3 regions of the Paenibacillus sp. B01 genome follow, and region 1 is predicted to be linked to each of the others. Evidence: riboswitches for the same ligand, from Rfam matches in the RefSeq annotation. Region 1 holds a riboswitch; each other region holds the start of a gene.
The links. A riboswitch is a leader RNA that binds a small molecule or an ion and turns the genes downstream of it on or off. The one in region 1 is predicted to bind cyclic di-AMP.

Region 1 (5,770 bases):
AAAAAGGTGGGGAGCACAACCCTAAAGCTCTTCAACCTATTCATATGCCTAGTAACTCAGGCAAACCATTTGTCATGAGTATCTTTTTCTTTATAAGCGGTTTTGGACTTGTGTTTGAATGGTTTTGGATGGCGATTGCAGGTGCACTTGGTGTCGTCGTAGTGATGATTCTACGATCGTGTGATTTTGATAAGGGTTATTATGTCAGCGTGGAGGAAATTGAACGCGATCATCAAAGATAGGGGGATTTCCATGGGATCAACGGAGCACTCAAACGGTCAGCAAGTAGGGCCGTTAGAATATCAATCGGAAACAAGCAGGCTTAATATACTTGGATTTTGGATCTTTCTTGGGGCTGAGATCGCACTATTTGCTACCTTATTCGCAACGTATGCTGTGTTGACCGATCGAACAGCAAATGGTCCTACAGCTTCAGAACTGTTTGAAATGAAAGGGGTATTCATTCAAACGTTTCTGCTGCTTACAAGCAGCTTTACATGCGGTTTAGCGATCCATCAAATGCGTAAACAGAACTTAAAAGGCTTGGTTGCATGGCTGCTGGTAACCCTTGGCCTGGGGGCTGGTTTTTTAGGATACGAGATTTATGAATTCGTCAACTATATTCATGAAGGCGCCACACTGGGTACCAGTGCATTCTGGTCTGCATTTTTTGTTCTTGCCGGCACGCATGGCGTACATGTTACTTTCGGTATAGGCTGGATGATACTCATACTATTGCAACTGTGGAGAAAGGGACTGACACCCGAAACCTCATCCAAAGTATTTATTTCAAGCTTATATTGGCACTTTCTTGATGTGGTGTGGATATTCATATTCACAGGAGTCTACCTGACAGGAATGGTGAACAATGGATAATGAGAAGGCTGTAGCATCAATAAAGGTTCACAAAGGTTTTCCGTGGAGCCACTTAATTGGCTATTTGTTCTCAATTTTACTTACTGTACTTGCTTTAATTGTTACGTTCGGATCGAGTTTTTCTACTTCAACGATTCTGGTCATCATTTATAGTTTTGCATTCTTGCAAGCCGCTCTTCAGTTATTGATGTTCATGCATATAACGGAAAGCGCAAATAGCAAGATACAAACCAGCACGATTTTATTCGCAGTCTTTATTGCGATCACAGTCGTTGCAGGTTCGGTATGGGTACTAGCCTCAGGACACTCTTAAATTACCCGGCTCTTTGTCTATCCAACTGGACATGCTAAAATGAGAGAAAGCTGTTCGGGAGGAAAAGAGAATTGCGAATAAATAAATACAACGTTAATGAAGAAGGCTTGCATCGATTTTTTGGCTCACTTGAAGCCAAGATTATGGAGATTATTTGGCAGAAAGAGAAACTGACCATCAAACAATTGCATGAAATTATAAACCAAGAAGATCCCATCTCCTTAACTGCCGTAATGACGGTCATGATTCGTTTAGCGGAAAAGGGACATCTTCGAAAAGAAACGAGTGGCGGCGGACGGAATAAATTGACCTTTTTTTATCCAGTACAAAATAAGGACCAGTTTATTATGGAACAAACCAAAGCCGTTACTGAAGGGCTATTTCAGGATTTTGATGCGCTGATCGTAAGTCATTTTCTGGATCGTATTGACCAGGTGGATTCACTATTAATAGACAAACTACGTGATAAGCTAAGTGAACTCGACGACAGGAATGAAGGTAATCATGATTAAGAAACCGAGAAACATTTTGATCCTGCTTTTCTGTATTGTGGGTTGGGTGGTCTATCAGATGGGATCTAGTGTACTTCATCAGCTGCGAGACGTTCCGGAAAGCACGGATTTGTTACACTGGATAGGGCAGGTTATGTTTGATATTTTCAGCAACCATATGCTTTATGAAAGACTTTTTAATGGACTTATCCTATACTCTTCGGCAGTATTCTTTTACCATCTGATTTCACAAGCAGTGTTACATTTTCGCCTGGAATTATCAATGAGAAGATTCTCGAATCATGAGTTGTCCAGAGAGTGGCAAGCTTTATTCCCTGAGGAAAATATGAGGATTACTGTCATATCGACCCCCTCCTTTGTTGCCATGGCGGTGGGCGCATTGAAACCGAAAATCGTATTATCGACCGGAGCAATTGAAGTGCTTGGGAAAAATGAACTTCAAGCCATCATTTGGCATGAAGTTTACCACTGTCGTTTTTATCATCCCTTGCAAAACCTTATACTAACGCTTACTAGGAAGAGCTTTATGTATTTGCCCGTTATCGAGGCTTTGGTGAAATATTACTCCGTATGGATGGAATTAATGGCAGACCGATATGCGATGCGTCAAATGAACAGTGCGAAGCCACTGGGGAATGCGCTGCTAGTTTTACTTCACCACCAGAACCAAACAGTAGCAACGAAAGGTACAGTTTATTTTGCTGAAGATGCCGTGAACTTCAGGATTAAACAGATTTTAGATCCTTCGAGTAGCTTGCAGATAACGATCGTTACTAAAAGGCAAATGATGTTATCAATACCTGTCTTGATTATAGTGTTGATCATCCCTTTTTTGAGTCATGTCTAGATTAGGAGCAGAACCTTAAGAGTCCGACAAGAATCTGACAGGTTCTGATCTGGATTGACGAAAATGAAAGGATTCTAATCATAAGTAGAAAGGAAAAGGGGGGAATTAGATCGAATTAAACTACATATCGTAGAATAATTAATGCTTAATTCTCAGTATCTGAGAAGCCGGGGAACCATTAATAATGTGGGTGAATTAATTCTTTGGAATTATAGGGTACCTTCAACCGAACCCTTAAGCTAACTCGGTAGGCTGCGAAGGGAGAAAGGGCATTGCAGAAGGCATTATCAGTAATTGCAATTTGTATGGCATTGATTTTTGGAGGGCAGCAAACATTCGCTGCAGAAGGGGATTTGCAAGATGCAGTTGATGAAGTGCTTGGGGTTCCTTATAAATGGGGAGGGACGAGCTCAGCTGGTTTTGACTGTTCGGGATTTATAATATATATATTCAAGCAGTATGAGATTAAACTGCCACGAACTTCTCAAACGCAAGCTAAAGAAGGCGTTGAGGTTGCTAAAGAGGACCTAAAACAGGGTGATCTTGTGTTTTTTAATACGAGTGGAAAGGGGATTTCTCACGCTGGTATTTATTTAGGCGGAGGGAAATTTGCTCACTCATCCAGCAGTAAAGGAGTCATCGTGAGCAAGATGAGTGATTCCTATTATGAATCCCGTTATGTCACCGCACGCCGGGTCATTTCCTCCACATAATGGCAGAAATGCAGTTCTTCGGCGCGAACGAAGAACTGCATTTTTATTTCTACTTATATTACGTGATCTGGAGCTAGAGGGCAGTCATACAGGCTGGATTCCAACTGAATCGTGGCATGGTCAATATTAAATTTTTCATGTAAATCCGCTGAGCATCGCTTCATAAGTTCATCCCGATTAATTGAATCTGAAACGATCAGATGCACTGTTAAAGCATTTTCTGTCGTGCTTATTCCCCAAATGTGAAGATCGTGCGTATTGATGACGGAAGGAATCCTATCGAAATATTCCTTCACGAGTGAGTAGTTAATTCCACTGGGCACCGCATCTAAGGACAGATTAAACGATTCTTTTAATAACCCCCACGTACTTATGAATATAACAAGTACAATGACGAGGCTTATTACCGGATCAAGCCAAAGCCAGTTGGTCCACAATATAACGAATCCGGCAATAACGACACCTAGAGATACACCTGCATCAGCCGCCATATGTAGGAATGCGCCGCGGATATTGATATCTCCCTTGCTGCCGCTAAGGAACATGAGTGCAGTAAATGTGTTTATAATAATGCCTACTGTGGCAACCCAGATAACCGTGTTTCCAGTTACGGGCGCCGGATCACCAAAGCGTTGCAAAGCCTCCCAGGCAATTGCGCCAATAGCGACTAATAAAAAAATCGCATTGAATAAGGCCGCTAGGATGGAAGAACGTCTATAACCGTAGGTTCGACGTTTTGATGGTTCTTTTTTGGCAAGCAAACTTGCGATCCAAGAAAGAACAAGGGCAAGGACATCGCTTAGATTATGGCCGGCATCCGCGATTAAAGCAAGAGAATGGCTTAATACACCGTAGGTCGCTTCGGTAATCACAAAGGCAGTGTTCAATATAATACCAATGAGAAAAGCTTTATTATAATTGGCTGGGCCGTGAGCATGTCCAGCATGATCATGGGAGTGACCCATAGGTATCCACCTCTCTCAATAGCATGTTTAGAAATAATATACCCAACGAGAATTGGGTCTATTCAGCATTACTGTCCATCATATGAATATATGATTATTTATTACTTAGAAAGTCGGAAGGGGCATAACATGTACGGACAATCCTTAACAGTTCTTGTCGTTGACGATGAGGAACGAATCAGACGAGTTCTCCGAATGTACCTTCAGAAGGAGGGATACATCGTAAGGGAAGCAGTGGATGGCCAAACTGCACTCCAAATGGCCACTGAGGACAGGTATGATATTATTTTACTTGATGTCATGATTCCTGGAATGGATGGAATTAAAGTATGCAGCCATTTGCGAAGGATGAAGAATACCCCGATCATTATGTTGACAGCTAAAGGGGAAGAGGACAGTCGATTAAAAGCATTTAAAGCCGGGGCGGATGATTATGTTGTAAAGCCCTTTAGTCCGCGTGAAGTGATATATCGAGTTAGAGCGGTTCTGAAACGATCTTCAGGTCATGAGTTTCCCGTTAAACAATTAGAAAAGAATGTTGTCTATCCGTTCTTAGTGATTGAGGGAGATGCACGACGTGTGAGGGCTGCCGGGCAAGAAGTGCTCTTGACACCGAAAGAGTTTGATTTGCTGCATTATTTATCAAGAAGACCTGATAAAGTATTTTCGCGCGAAGAACTGCTTGCCGATGTTTGGCATTATGAGTACAGATATGATGTACGGACCGTTGATACACACGTAAAACGGATTCGAGAAAAGTTAAATCATTTTTCGCCAGATGCGGCTGCAATGATCGTAACGGTCTGGGGGGTTGGTTATAAGTTCATGAAATAACACTCGTTTAGGGGCGATAAGCGTGATTTATTATTATTTGATTGCTTTTGTGGCAATTATCCTAGATCAAACCCGCAAGTGGGCAGTAATCTCGTATATGGACAAAGGGGACAAGGATAAGTGATCATAAAAACGCAACGTGTAATAAGATTTGATGACGGTAGACGTATTCTTCTTATTTTTGAGTTGGGATGGACGGGATGATGCTGACCGCTAAAGGGGGTGAAGATTCCGGCTTGGTGCAGCGCGACAATCGCTCTGTAGAGCAGTTGAAATTCTGGCTTCGCTAATTACTCCCACATCCACACAACAGGTACCCACTCCTCGATTGATACCGTTTACCATAGCTTAGCTCCATCCGTAGCCACTACAATAATGGGATACCCTCTGCACATCTCCATCGGGCTTATCGCCAATTTTTACTCATTTGTATGAATACATTCTCATATGTTACAATTATTCTACTGGATGATTGAACGTTAAGTAAGGAGAGATACTTCTGTGCAAACTGGCAGAAATCAGAATGTTCAAAAATGGCTGTGGATTCTAACCTTATTAGGAGTCGTCGCTGCGATTCCGTTTGGTATTTCACGGATGCAAATGGAGCGTACATCTAGACAGATCGAATATCTGTTTGATTATCGTGATTTGGTGACAATTAGTTCCTATCAAGCTAGAAAAGACGATTACTTAAAATCACAACTCCTTGT
Region 2 (5,770 bases), 1.2 Mb from region 1:
ACAGCTAAAGCCTTGCCGAGGTCGATGAAAGCGACCTTGGCAAGGCTTTTTTTGAAAGAAAGACACGGAATGGATTCAAGCTGGTAGTGTGCGAGCGTGCATCGTCATCAGCGCGTCTTAACGCCATTTTTGCCTTTAGGGAGCGCGGTGCGTCGTCATCAGCGCGTCTTAACGCCATTTTTGCCTTTAGGGAGCGCGATGCATCGTCATCAGCGCGTCCTAACGCCATTTTTGCCTTTAGGGAGCGCGATGCGTCGGCAGCCTGGCGCCTTTTTCATCCTCCAAGGCGCTGCGCAGCAGTCGAGGCCGCCAGCGTGAGACTCTCGTGAGACGGAGTCGAAACGAAGGAGTTGAGCAGCTGAGCCCGTTATGACCGTCGATAAGAGGCTGGAATCAGGAACGATGGCAAGCTCCGAGCCGCCCTCTTTGCGCGGCTCTTTTTGCTGCGCAAAGCGATATCGGCCATCAGCAGGATCGTCCCGCTCTTGTCAACGGGCACAAATCGAAGGCGGCGAGTTACAAGTTCTTTCCGCAACTCTTTACGCATCATGTAATAAAATATAACATGAAGGAGACATTGAGAGCCGCGATAAAGGGCTGAAACGGTCTGGTCGCCAAAAAGACGAATCGGATGCGGCAGATAGTCTGACCTCCAGCCGCCGGGCCGGCAAGCGGAACAGCAGAAAGGAACGATGCGGGATGAGCCTAGAGCAACTGAACGCCCAGGTCCAGCGGGACCTGTCTTATATCGCCTTCGGAGGGGCGGGCTGGGTCCAGCCGAGGAGCCATGACGAGGGCCATGTGCATGACGTCGCCATCATCGGCGGCGGCCAGAGCGGACTCGGAGCCGCATTTGCCTTAATGAAGGAACGCGTCTCGAACGTCATCATCCTCGACGAGAATCCGGAGGGCAAGGAAGGACCGTGGGAAACGTACGCTCGCATGAACACGCTCCGCACGCCCAAGCATCTGCCGTCCATCGATCTCGGCGTTCCGTCGCTCACGTTCCGCGCCTGGTGGGAGGCGCAGGCAGGCGAGGAGGGCTGGGAGGCGATCGACAAAATTCCGCGCGGGGACTGGATGAGCTACTTGCGCTGGTACCGCCGGGTGCTGAACCTGCCTGTCGTCAACGAGACGCGGCTGACGCTCGTCGAGCCGCTGGAGAAGGGCCTTTACCGGCTCCATCTCGAAGGCCCCGGCGCGCCGGCTCCGCAGCTGCTCGCCCGCAAGGTCATCCTCGCGACCGGCATCCAGGGCGGCGGGGAGTGGCATGTGCCGCCGCTCGTGTCGCGCCATGTGCCGCGCGAGCTGTACGCGCATACGTCCGAGGCGATTGACTTCGAGGCGCTGCGCGGCAAGCGGATCGCCGTGCTCGGCGGAGGCGCGTCGGCGTTCGACAACGCCAGCTTCGCCTTGGCCGCGGGCGTCGCGGAGGCGCATGTATTCGTCCGCCGGCCGGAGCTGCCGCGCATCAATCCGATCCGGCAGATGGAGCACTCGGGCATGATCGAGCATTTCCCGCGGCTGTCCGACGAGGACAAGTACGCCGTCATGGCGCATTTCTTCAAGCACAACCAGCCGCCGACGAACGACACGTTCCAGCGGGCGGCCGCCTGGCCGGGCTTCCGGCTCCACGTCGGAGCGCCTTGGCTCGCGGTGCGGACGGAAGGAGAGCGGGCCGTCGTGACGACGCCGCAGGGCGAGGAGGCGTTCGACTTCCTCGTCGTCAGCACCGGGCTGCTGACCGACCCGGCGCTGCGTCCCGAGCTGCGGCTGGTCGAGCGCCATATCGCCCGCTGGGGCGACCGGTACGAGGCGCCGGCGGACATCGCGAGCCCCGTGCTCGACGCCCATCCGTATTTGACGCCGGGCTTCGCCTTCACGAGCCGGGACGAGGAGGGCGCGTCGCGGCTGCACGGCCTCCACACGTTCAACTACTCCGCGATGATCAGCTGCGGCCTATCCGCCTCCGCGCTGTCGGGCATGCGCCATGCGATACCGAAGCTCGTGTCGGAGGTCGCGGGCGGGCTGTTCCTCGACGATCGCGAGCGGATTCTGGATCAGTTCTACCGGTACGACGAGCTGGAGTTCACGGGCTGGATGGATTCGTTAAGCTGATCTTACGCCCGGCGACCCGGTCTGCCAAATAAAAATCGCGTAAAAACGTCTCCTTAGGGCGTGTTTGCAATCCCGCTTCGGGTTATGCAAACACGCCCTAGCTTCTGCTCCGCCAGAAGGCCGGGAATTCGGGATCGACGACGGCGCCGTGACGCACCTTGAAGGCGCGGCTGCGGCTGCTGCCGTCCTTGAGCTTCAGCAGGCCATGCTCGAACTCGGTATCGCGGCTGCGGAAAAAGACGCCGGAGCATCCATTCTTGTCCAAGGTCCTCTGGATGACGTAGCCGCCGTCCCGCGCGGCGACCGCGACGCGGACGCCGCGCTCATGGGTCCGCTCCAGCTCCTCGTCCAGCCGCTGCACGGCGACGACATGCAGATCGGTCTGGCCGATCCGGCGCAGCAGCGCGTCGACGAAGGAGGCGTGGAACCGCTCCTCCCAGCGCGTCGGCACGGGCTGTCCGACGACGATCTGCGTCATGCGCTCGATCATCGCCGTATGGGCGATGACGTCGACGGCCTTGCGGCCTGCGGACGGCACCGCCCGGAATTCCGCGCCTGCTTCGGCCGCGGCGTCGCGCCAGACGCGCTGCCATTCCTCCTGCGCCGAGCCGGGCGCCGCCTCGACGTCCGACACCACGCTCAGGACGACCAAGCGGCTGCCCGCCGCCGCGGCAAGCTCGGCGCCGCGGCGGATGAGGCGCTCTCCGTGCGGGCCGTACGACAGGCAGACGAGGATGTGTTCCGATTTGGGCATGGCAATTGCTCCTTCACTTTTTTTTGCTGCTCATCCTACGCGACGAGAGGGCGGTCTGTAAAAGGCGGCGCAGGCGGAATTCAGCCGTCCCGCTTCATGTAAGCGCGACCATCGCCTTCGTTTGCCGAGAATGAAATCGGCGATGGAGGCGGGTTTTTGGCATGCGTCGAGATGAATTCGAGAGAATGAGCGAGATTCAGAGAGAGAAATGGAGATCGATCGGCCTTTCTTGCTCGACAAGCGCGATCGCGGCCGGATTTTCGCCGCTGGCCCGGCTTTACTTTCCGAAAAGTCCGGGTGTAAGATTCGTCTCAGCTAGCCAGACCAGCTTTTGACAACGCTGAGTTTCCGAAATGGAAAACGGGGGAACCAAGCGGAGCCTGCGGCCGCCGATGTGAGAGTCGGCCGCCGCAGCTCCAGGGGTGAATCCCGGGGGAGCGGATCCATGGAATCCGTCTGCCTCGGGTAGGGCGACTCTCACCGTCCGAATCCGACAGCTAACCTCGTAAGCGCAGGAGGCGGCGCGCGCCATAGCGCGCCGTGCTCCGATCGGGAGAGAGGATGATGACGCTTGTGATCTGACCAAGACCACAGGGGCCGCTGCCTCTGTGGTTTTTTGCGCGCTTTTTTCCGAAGCGGATCCCGGTCCGCAGCCGTCCGCCGCCCTCGCCACCCGAAGGAGAACCACCATGGATCTCGATCCCGAAACGATACTCGTCTCGCCGGCCACGGCGGCCGGCGAACGCTTCCTGATGCAGCTGAAGCGCATGCGGATTCCTTGCGCCGCAGTCGTCAACAGCCGCCGCGAAAGGCAGCGGCTGGAGCGCCTCGGCTTAGGTCGAATCATGCAAATCGATACGGCCGAAAAGGACCGCAATCCGGCGCCTGAATGCCGATGCGGCAACGTCTACCTGTTCGAGAGCAGCCTCGCTCTCTGCTGCCGCTATGTGCAGATTTTCCGCGGCTGGACCGGCCGCAGCATCTTCGTCGTCACGCAAGGCCGCGGCTCGGGCGGCGTCTACAAGTCGCTCGGAGCGGATTATGTCATTCATACAAACGGGCAGGACGTCTTTTACCTCATTCAGGACGAAGCCCGCCAAGACAAGGAAAAGGAGCCATTCACATGATGGATATCGGCATGCTCGCCTTGCTGATCGGATTGACCGCCGCGATGCTCGGCCTGCTCGCCTGGTGCGGCAAGCAGGCGCAGGAAGGACGCGAGGAACGATGATCGCGCTCCTGTGGGTTGTCGTCGCGGCCGTGTTCCTCTACCTCGTCTACGTCTTGCTTCACCCCGACCAATTCTGACCCAAGAAGGAGCCACCTCCCATGATGGCAGGACTATCCATCGCAATCACGCTGCTGCTCGTGCTGCTGCTGGCCAAGCCGGCGGGACTGTATCTCTATCGGGCCTACAGCCTGGAGCCGACCGGCCTCGACCGCGTCTTCGGCCCGGCGGAGCGGCTGATCTACCGCCTCGGGGGCATCCGCCCCGGAAGCCAGAGCTGGAAAGCCTACGCCGCGGCGCTGATCGTCAGCAACGGAGTCATGCTGCTGCTCGTCTACGCCGTCTTCCGCACGCAAGCCTATCTCCCGCTCAATCCGAGCGGGATCGCGAACATGGAGCCGCGGCTCGCGTTCAACACGACGATCAGCTTCATGACCAATACGAACCTGCAGCATTACAGCGGCGAAAGCGGCTTATCCTATCTGTCCCAAATGATCGCGATCGTGTTCATGATGTTCGTCTCGCCGGCGACGGGGCTGTGCGCGGCGATGGCGTTCATGAGAGGGCTGGCCGGCAAGCCGATGGGCCATTTCTTCGTCGATCTCGTTCGCTCGATCACGCGGGTGCTGCTGCCGATCGCTTTTGTGCTGGCGCTCGTCTTCGTCGCGCTCGGCGTGCCGCAGACGCTGGAGCCGTCTGCCGCCGCGCAGACGCTGGAGGGCGGGGAGCAGACGATCGCGCGCGGTCCGGTCGCCTCGCTGCTCGCCATCAAGGAGCTCGGCAACAACGGCGGCGGCCATATGGGCGTCAACTCCGCGCATCCGTTCGAAAACCCCGACGCGATCAGCAACCTGCTGCAGATGCTGCTCATGCTGCTCGTGCCGACGGCGCTGCCGTTCGCGTACGGCAAGCTCGTCGGCAACCCGAAGCAGGGGCGGGTGCTGTTCGTCTCCATGGCGCTGCTATTCGTCGTCATGCTGGGCGTCTCGCTGACGGCCGAGCAGGAGGCGAACCCCGCGATCGCGGCGCTCGGCTATGATTCCGGCCAAGGAAGCATGGAAGGAAAGGAAACCCGCTTCGGCGTGCCGCAATCCGCGCTCTATTCAGTCGTGACGACCGCCTCCGAAACCGGCGCCGTCAACTCGATGCACGACTCGTTCACGCCGCTCGGCGGCATGGTGCCGCTCATGAACATGATGCTGAACACCGTGTTCGGCGGCTCCGGCGTCGGCCTCATGAACGTGCTGCTGTACGCGCTGATGGCGGTGTTCCTCTCCGGCCTGATGGTCGGCCGGACGCCGGAGTTTCTCGGCAAGAAGCTGGAGGGTCGCGAAATGAAGCTGATCGCGCTGACGCTGCTCGTGCAGCCGGCGCTCATCCTGCTGCCGACGGCCGCCGCTCTTTATGCTTATCCCGATACGATCTCGAACCCGGGCTACCATGGCCTTACCCAGGCGCTCTACGAGTTCACGTCGTCCGCGGCCAACAACGGCTCCGGCTTCGAGGGACTAGGCGACAATACGCCGTTCTGGAACCTCAGCACCGGCATCGTCATGTATCTGGGGCGGTACGTCTCCATCATCACGCTGCTTGCGGTCGCGGGCTCGCTCGCCGCCAAAAAGGCCGTGCCGGAGACGATCGGCACGTTCCGCACCGATTCGGCTACGTTC
Region 3 (5,770 bases), 3.9 Mb from region 1:
GAGGATGCGCACGATCGCGATCGCGCGGTTGTCCGGCGTGTACGCGATCACCTTCTGGCCGGTCGGAAAGACGCGGAAGCCGCTCTTGACCATCTTGCCCTTGCCGTATTCCAGCAGCTCGTACAGCTCCTGCTCGGACTTGAATTTGCAGACGGAATTGAACTCGGTGGCGAAGCCCATCGCTTGTCCCTCCTCTTTATGTAAAAAAGCGCCTCCCCAGAGCAGGGCTCTGCCTGGGGAAAGCACGCTTGCTGCGGCTCAGCCGCCGTAGTGGATCTTCTGCTTGTCGGCGTGGCGCGCCAGCGCCAGCTCGATCAGCGTGTCGAGCAGCTCGCGGTACGGCATTCCGGTTTCCTTCCACATGAGCGGGTACATGCTGTACGGCGTGAAGCCCGGCATCGTGTTCACCTCGTTGATGAGCAGCTGGCCGTCGCTCCTCCGAAGGAAGAAGTCGACGCGCGACAGGCCCGAGCCGTCGATCGCCAGATAGGCGCGGATCGCCATCTCGCGCACCGCCTCGGCCGTCTCGGCCGGCAGGTCGGCCGGAATCTGCATGATGCTCGTGCCGTCGACGTACTTGGCGTTGTAGTCGTAGAAGTCCGCGCCGCTGATGACCTCGCCGGGCACGGATGCCCGCGGCTCGTCGTTGCCGAGCACGCTGACCTCGATCTCGCGCGCGTCGACGAACTCCTCGACGACGACCTTGCGGTCGTAGCGCAGCGCCAGCTCGACGGCGGCGATCAGCTCCTCGCGGTTTTTCGCCTTGGAGATGCCGACGCTGCTGCCGAGGTTCGCCGGCTTGACGAAGCACGGATAGCCGAGCGCGACCTCGATCTCCATGACGAAGAACGTATGGTCCTTCTCCCACTGCGTGCGGTTGAAGCTGCGGTAGATGCACTGCGGCAGCCCTTCATGGGCGAACACTTTTTTCATCGTGATTTTGTCCATGCCGACCGCCGAGGCGAGCACGCCCGCGCCGACGTACGGGATGTTGGCCATCTCGAGCAGCCCCTGGATCGTGCCGTCCTCGCCGAAGGTGCCGTGCAGCAGCGGGAAGATGACGTCGACCGCCTTCTCCGGCGCGGCGGCGGCGGCCGCCGCCTGCAGCGCCGACTCGCCGGCCGGCGCAGGGGCCAGGCCGCGGAATACCGGCGCGAGCGCCAGGCTGCTGTCGCCGCCTTCCAGCTTCAGCTGCTCCACGCTGTCCGGAGCCGCGAGCAGCACGCCTGCCGAGCGCCATTCGCCCGTTTTGGTGATGTAGAAGGGCTGAATCTCGTATTTGCCGAAATCGAACGCCCCCATGACCGCCAGCGCCGTCTGCAGCGACACCTCATGCTCCCCCGACTTGCCTCCGTAGACCAGTCCGACGCGAATCTTCTCTCCCATGATGTTAGCCCTCCGGTACCCTCTAGAAATTAGGATGCCAACAACCGGGTCCGCCCATGCGGACCGGCTGCCGGCATCCTGGCCGTGCTACATGCTGTCGCTCAAATGATAGAACCGGTAGCGGGTCTGCTCCGTCCACGCGTACGAATCCTTGTAGTCCCAGTAGCGGTGGCGGCTCGGCACCGTATTGGCGTTGACGAGCGGCATGCCGTCCCCGTCGAACGCCGTCACGACCGTCGTATGCTGGAAGCGGCCGTCGCCGTTCCAGTCGTAGGTGATCACGTCGCCGAGCTCCAGCTCCGCCGCGCTCTCCACCGGCGTCGCCCGCATGCCGGACGAGCGCGGAAAGCTCAAGTAGAGCTGGAACGCGTTGGACACGGCCCAGCTGTAGCTCCACTGCTCCTGGCCGCCCGTCCGTCCCTTGTACCACCAGCCGGATTCCCTTTTCCCAGTATAGTTCATCGGCGCTTCCCCTGCAAAGACGCACTGCGACACATAATTGGTGCAGTTGACCTCGAATTCCTCGTAAGCGGGATTCGGCTCGTTCCACCACTGGTCCGCGTAGGCCGCGACCAGCTCGCGCCGGTACCGGGCGGCGCGGGAGCGGGTGTTGATGCGCGGAACGACGCCATAGTTAAGGAAAGGACGCGGCGCGCCGGGCGGCTGGATGCCGCTGCCGCCGCCGTTGCCGTAGGAGCGGTGCTCGGCGAGCGCGCTGTCCGCCGCGGCATGGCCGTAGCGCGGCCGCCGCTCGCCGACGAGCGGCTCGACCCGCGTCAGCCGCCAGCTCCCGTCCGCGCCGGCCGGTGCGAGCCATATCCGCTCGCGCTCGATCCGCTCCTCCGTATACTGGCGGCCTTTGTGCTGGACATGCCGCTTCAGATGCAGCTGGAGCACGACCGACACCTCCGCGCCGGATTCGTTGACCTTGACCAGCGCGGCCCGCGTCTCGCATTGGGAGGTGAGCAGATCCCGCTCCTCGGCCCGCTCTCGCTGCCGCTGGAGCCGGTGCAGCAGGCGCAGCCGATGGTCCGCGTCCGTCATGATTCCGGCGAGCGCGCTGTCGCGCAGCTCCACCTCGGCCTGGTTGCAGGCCTGCACATAATGCTGCACGGCGCCGCGCCAGCCTGCGGGCGGCTCGCTCCGTCGCTCCTCCCCGCCGGCATCGGCTTGCGGAGGCCTTTTTCCCACCTTGATCCGCGCCATCCTTCCCCATCCTCTCCGAAGCGCTATTTCTCCATCTTAATTTCCATCCTATGACGGATGCGCTCCGGATTATGATCCTTTTCCATGAGAGCGCTTTAGAGCGACGATGGGTCCGCATGGACGAGTTCCCGACAGCATTTCATCGAATTTTCGCTAAATATAGCCTTTTACAAGACAGGCCGGCCTGAAGTATGATAAAGTTCAGCACATTTCTATTCTGCTGAATTCCACGAAAGTGGAAGCGGGGGAACCAACCGCAGGCGCCTTGTCGCGCCTGCCGGGGTGAATCCGGCGCGCACCCGACGCGCGGCTGCCGAAGCCGCCGCGGACTGCGCCTGGTAGGGCTACTCTCTTGGCCCGAATCCGTCAGCTAACCCCGTAAGCAACCAAAGGAGAGGTTCGACCATGTCTTTGCAGGAACGCTTCACCGGCGGTCCGGAGCCGAGACGGCTGCGAGCCGTCCACCGCTCCGCCGCCTGTTGCGCCGAGCAGGAAATCGCCTGCTCCGCCTCGCTGCCGCTTCCGGTCGTACTGGATGCGTCCGAGGTCATCGAGGAGGCGGGGCACGACGCCCGCCACGCTGCTCTTCTGGTCGAGGAGCCGCTCGCTCCCGACCGCCGCATCCGCCGCATCGACCTGTTCATCAGCCGCACCACGGCGATGCTTGCAGGCGGCAGCGGCGACTATCTGGTCGCGCTTCATCTTTATGCAGGCTCAAGCCTGCACCGTGCCGTCGTCACGATGTCCTACTCCGAGGCTCCCGCCGACTGGCAGAGCTGGAGCGGCTGGTTCCAATCGTTCGTCGGCGTTCCGAGCGACGAGGTCATGTCGGTGCTCTATTATGACGCCGAGTGGATCAGCGATCATCGGGACCGTCTTTTGCGCAAGGCTCTGGAGCCCGGCTCCAGAGAAGCGATGCCCTTTCCCGCCACCGCCTTCTGGAGAAGGCACTACCTCATCGAATCTTCCGACATCCATATCCAGCACTCGATGTAATCCAGGCAACCCGCTGATCCCTGCCGCATGATCCGCTCATGCAGGAAGCCCCCGAAGGGCCATGTCCCTCGGGGGCTTCGCTGCGTTCATGGGGTTGAAAACAGGGACGAAGCGGAGCCGGCTCCGCTTCGTCCCGTTCATTCCGCTGCGCCCTGCTTTACGCGTGGCTCAGCTCCAGCTCCTCTTCCTCGTCGCGGTTGTAGCTCTCGCGGTCGAACTCGTCTTCCGACACGGCGACGAGCAGCGACGACACGGTCGTGCCGGTCGCGTTGACCGCCGTGCGGCCCATGTCGACGACGGCGTCGATCGCGAGCACGAGGCCGAGCCCTTCCAGCGGCAGGCCGAGCGCGGTCAGGACGACCGTCGTCGAGATCGACGCCGGTCCCGGCACGCCGGCGACGCCGATCGAGGAGATCGTGCTGACGAGCACGATCAGGATGTAGTCGGAGATGCCGAGCGGCACGCCGTACACCTCGGCGACGAAGATCGCCACGACCGCCGGCCAGACGCCGCCGCAGCCGTTCATGTTCATCGTCGCGCCGAGCGGCGCGACGAAGCTGGCGATGCGCGGCGACACGCGCAGCCGCTTGGTGATGACCTCCAGGTTGACCGGCAGCGTCGCGTAGCTGCTGCGCGTCGTGAAGGCGACGGCGATCGTCGGGTAGATCTTGCGCAGGAACTTGAACGGATTGAGCTTCGCCCAGAACGTGACGAGCGAGCCGAACGTCAGGATGAAGTGCAGCAGCAGCGCGACATACGTCGCGAGAATGAGGCTGATGAGCGGCTTGAGCGTATCGAAGCCGTAGCGCGCGGCCATCGAGCCGATCAGCGCATACACGCCGTATGGCGTCAGGCGGATGATGTACTTGGTCACCTGGTTCATGACCTGCTTGAGCGATTCGATGACTTGGCGCACCGGCTCGGCCGCCTCCGGCTTGCGCGAGCTGAGCTGCACGATGGCGACGGCGATGAAGATCGCGAAGATCAGCACCGGCACGACCTTGGCGTCGGCCATGTCGCCGATCGGGTTGGACGGCACGAGGTTCAGGATGACCTCGGAGAACGTCGGAATCGTCCGCGCCTCATACCCTTCCGGCGTCTCCTGGGCGATGCCCGAGCCCGGGTTGAACGCCAGCGCCACGAGCAGGCCGATCAGCGCTGCCACGCCGGTCGTGCCGATGAAGAGCAGGATCGTCTTGGTGCCGATCTTGCGCAGCTGCCCGAGGCTCGAGATCGACGAGATGCTGGAGACGACCAGCACGGCGACGAGCGGGATGACGAGCATTTTGATGAGGTTGACGTAAATGGAGCCGAGCGTGCTGATGCTCGTGGCGTCGATCTCCAAGGAGTTCAGCGTCACGCCGACGACGAGGCCTATGCCGAGCGCGAGCAGCACCCGATAGCCGAAGCCGACGCGGCGCCGCGCCAGCCAGACGAGCAGTCCGATGACGATGAGGGAGACAAGCAGGCTGATCCAGTTCGTCTGGAACGCATGCACGAGGTTGTTGTTTTCAGGCAATGAGTCCATCCCCTTCATATCCTAGTGATTTACTATGCTATAGTATACTAGCGAGGTTGACTTCTTATGTCAACGTTTATTTAGCCCGTGAATAATAATTGGCATGAAGCTTCGACGCCTCCAGCTCGCCGAATCAAGGCACTCCAAGCTCCCGCGCCAAAAAACCCGCAGAGCCCGGCGCCTTCACAGGCCGCCTCTGCGGGTAATAGGAAACCGGATCGGCGCCGCATCCCTGTGCAGACGCCATAATCGAGGGCGCTCAGCCCGGCAGCATCGCGCCCATGCGCGTCGCCGACTGGACGACGAGCGCCGACTGCTCGCGTATGATGGCCGGCGTGAAGCGCGCGGCCGGTCCCGATACGGACAGCGCCGCCGCCAGCCGACCGCTGCGGTCGAACACCGGAGCCGACAGCGCCGCCGCTCCCGGCTCGCGCTCCTCCATGCTCGTCGCGTAGCCGAGCCGACGGATCTCCTCCAGCTGCTCGCGGAACGACTGCGGGTCGATTCCTTGCGGCAGCGCCTCCAAGGACATCATCTGCGCCGCCAGCGCCGGCTCGGCAAAAGCGATGAGCACCTTGCTCGAGGCTCCGACGTACAGCGGCAGCCGCACGCCGACCGGCGCCACGCGCCGGATCGCCTGGTTGCTCTGCACGGCCTGGATGC

Region 2: it holds a riboswitch for cyclic di-AMP, as region 1 does, so the genes downstream of both, GE073_RS10385 (hypothetical protein) here and GE073_RS05245 (C40 family peptidase) in region 1, are expected to answer to the same signal.
Region 3: it holds a riboswitch for cyclic di-AMP, as region 1 does, so the genes downstream of both, GE073_RS21890 (hypothetical protein) here and GE073_RS05245 (C40 family peptidase) in region 1, are expected to answer to the same signal.

Annotation. Positions count from the first base shown of each region.
Region 1 covers NZ_CP045802.1:1,192,157-1,197,926, forward strand. The annotation lists gene qoxB (cytochrome aa3 quinol oxidase subunit I) at 1-242, shown strand, start outside; gene qoxC (cytochrome aa3 quinol oxidase subunit III) at 253-876, shown strand; gene qoxD (cytochrome aa3 quinol oxidase subunit IV) at 869-1,189, shown strand; gene GE073_RS05235 (BlaI/MecI/CopY family transcriptional regulator) at 1,261-1,701, shown strand; gene GE073_RS05240 (M56 family metallopeptidase) at 1,694-2,548, shown strand; cyclic di-AMP (ydaO/yuaA leader) riboswitch at 2,681-2,817, shown strand; gene GE073_RS05245 (C40 family peptidase) at 2,854-3,261, shown strand; gene GE073_RS05250 (cation diffusion facilitator family transporter) at 3,315-4,226, opposite strand; gene GE073_RS05255 (response regulator transcription factor) at 4,356-5,060, shown strand; gene GE073_RS05260 (DUF5693 family protein) at 5,562-5,770, shown strand, end outside.
Region 2 covers NZ_CP045802.1:2,427,062-2,432,831, forward strand. The annotation lists gene GE073_RS10375 (FAD/NAD(P)-binding protein) at 700-2,118, shown strand; gene GE073_RS10380 (universal stress protein) at 2,216-2,872, opposite strand; cyclic di-AMP (ydaO/yuaA leader) riboswitch at 3,201-3,399, shown strand; gene GE073_RS10385 (hypothetical protein) at 3,562-3,999, shown strand; gene GE073_RS26050 (potassium-transporting ATPase subunit F) at 4,100-4,180, shown strand; gene kdpA (potassium-transporting ATPase subunit KdpA) at 4,205-5,770, shown strand, end outside.
Region 3 covers NZ_CP045802.1:5,102,013-5,107,782, forward strand. The annotation lists gene GE073_RS21875 (hypothetical protein) at 1-180, opposite strand, end outside; gene GE073_RS21880 (D-alanine--D-alanine ligase) at 259-1,386, opposite strand; gene GE073_RS21885 (amidase domain-containing protein) at 1,474-2,592, opposite strand; cyclic di-AMP (ydaO/yuaA leader) riboswitch at 2,801-2,992, shown strand; gene GE073_RS21890 (hypothetical protein) at 2,998-3,588, shown strand; gene GE073_RS21895 (dicarboxylate/amino acid:cation symporter) at 3,746-5,116, opposite strand; gene GE073_RS21900 (IclR family transcriptional regulator) at 5,367-5,770, opposite strand, start outside.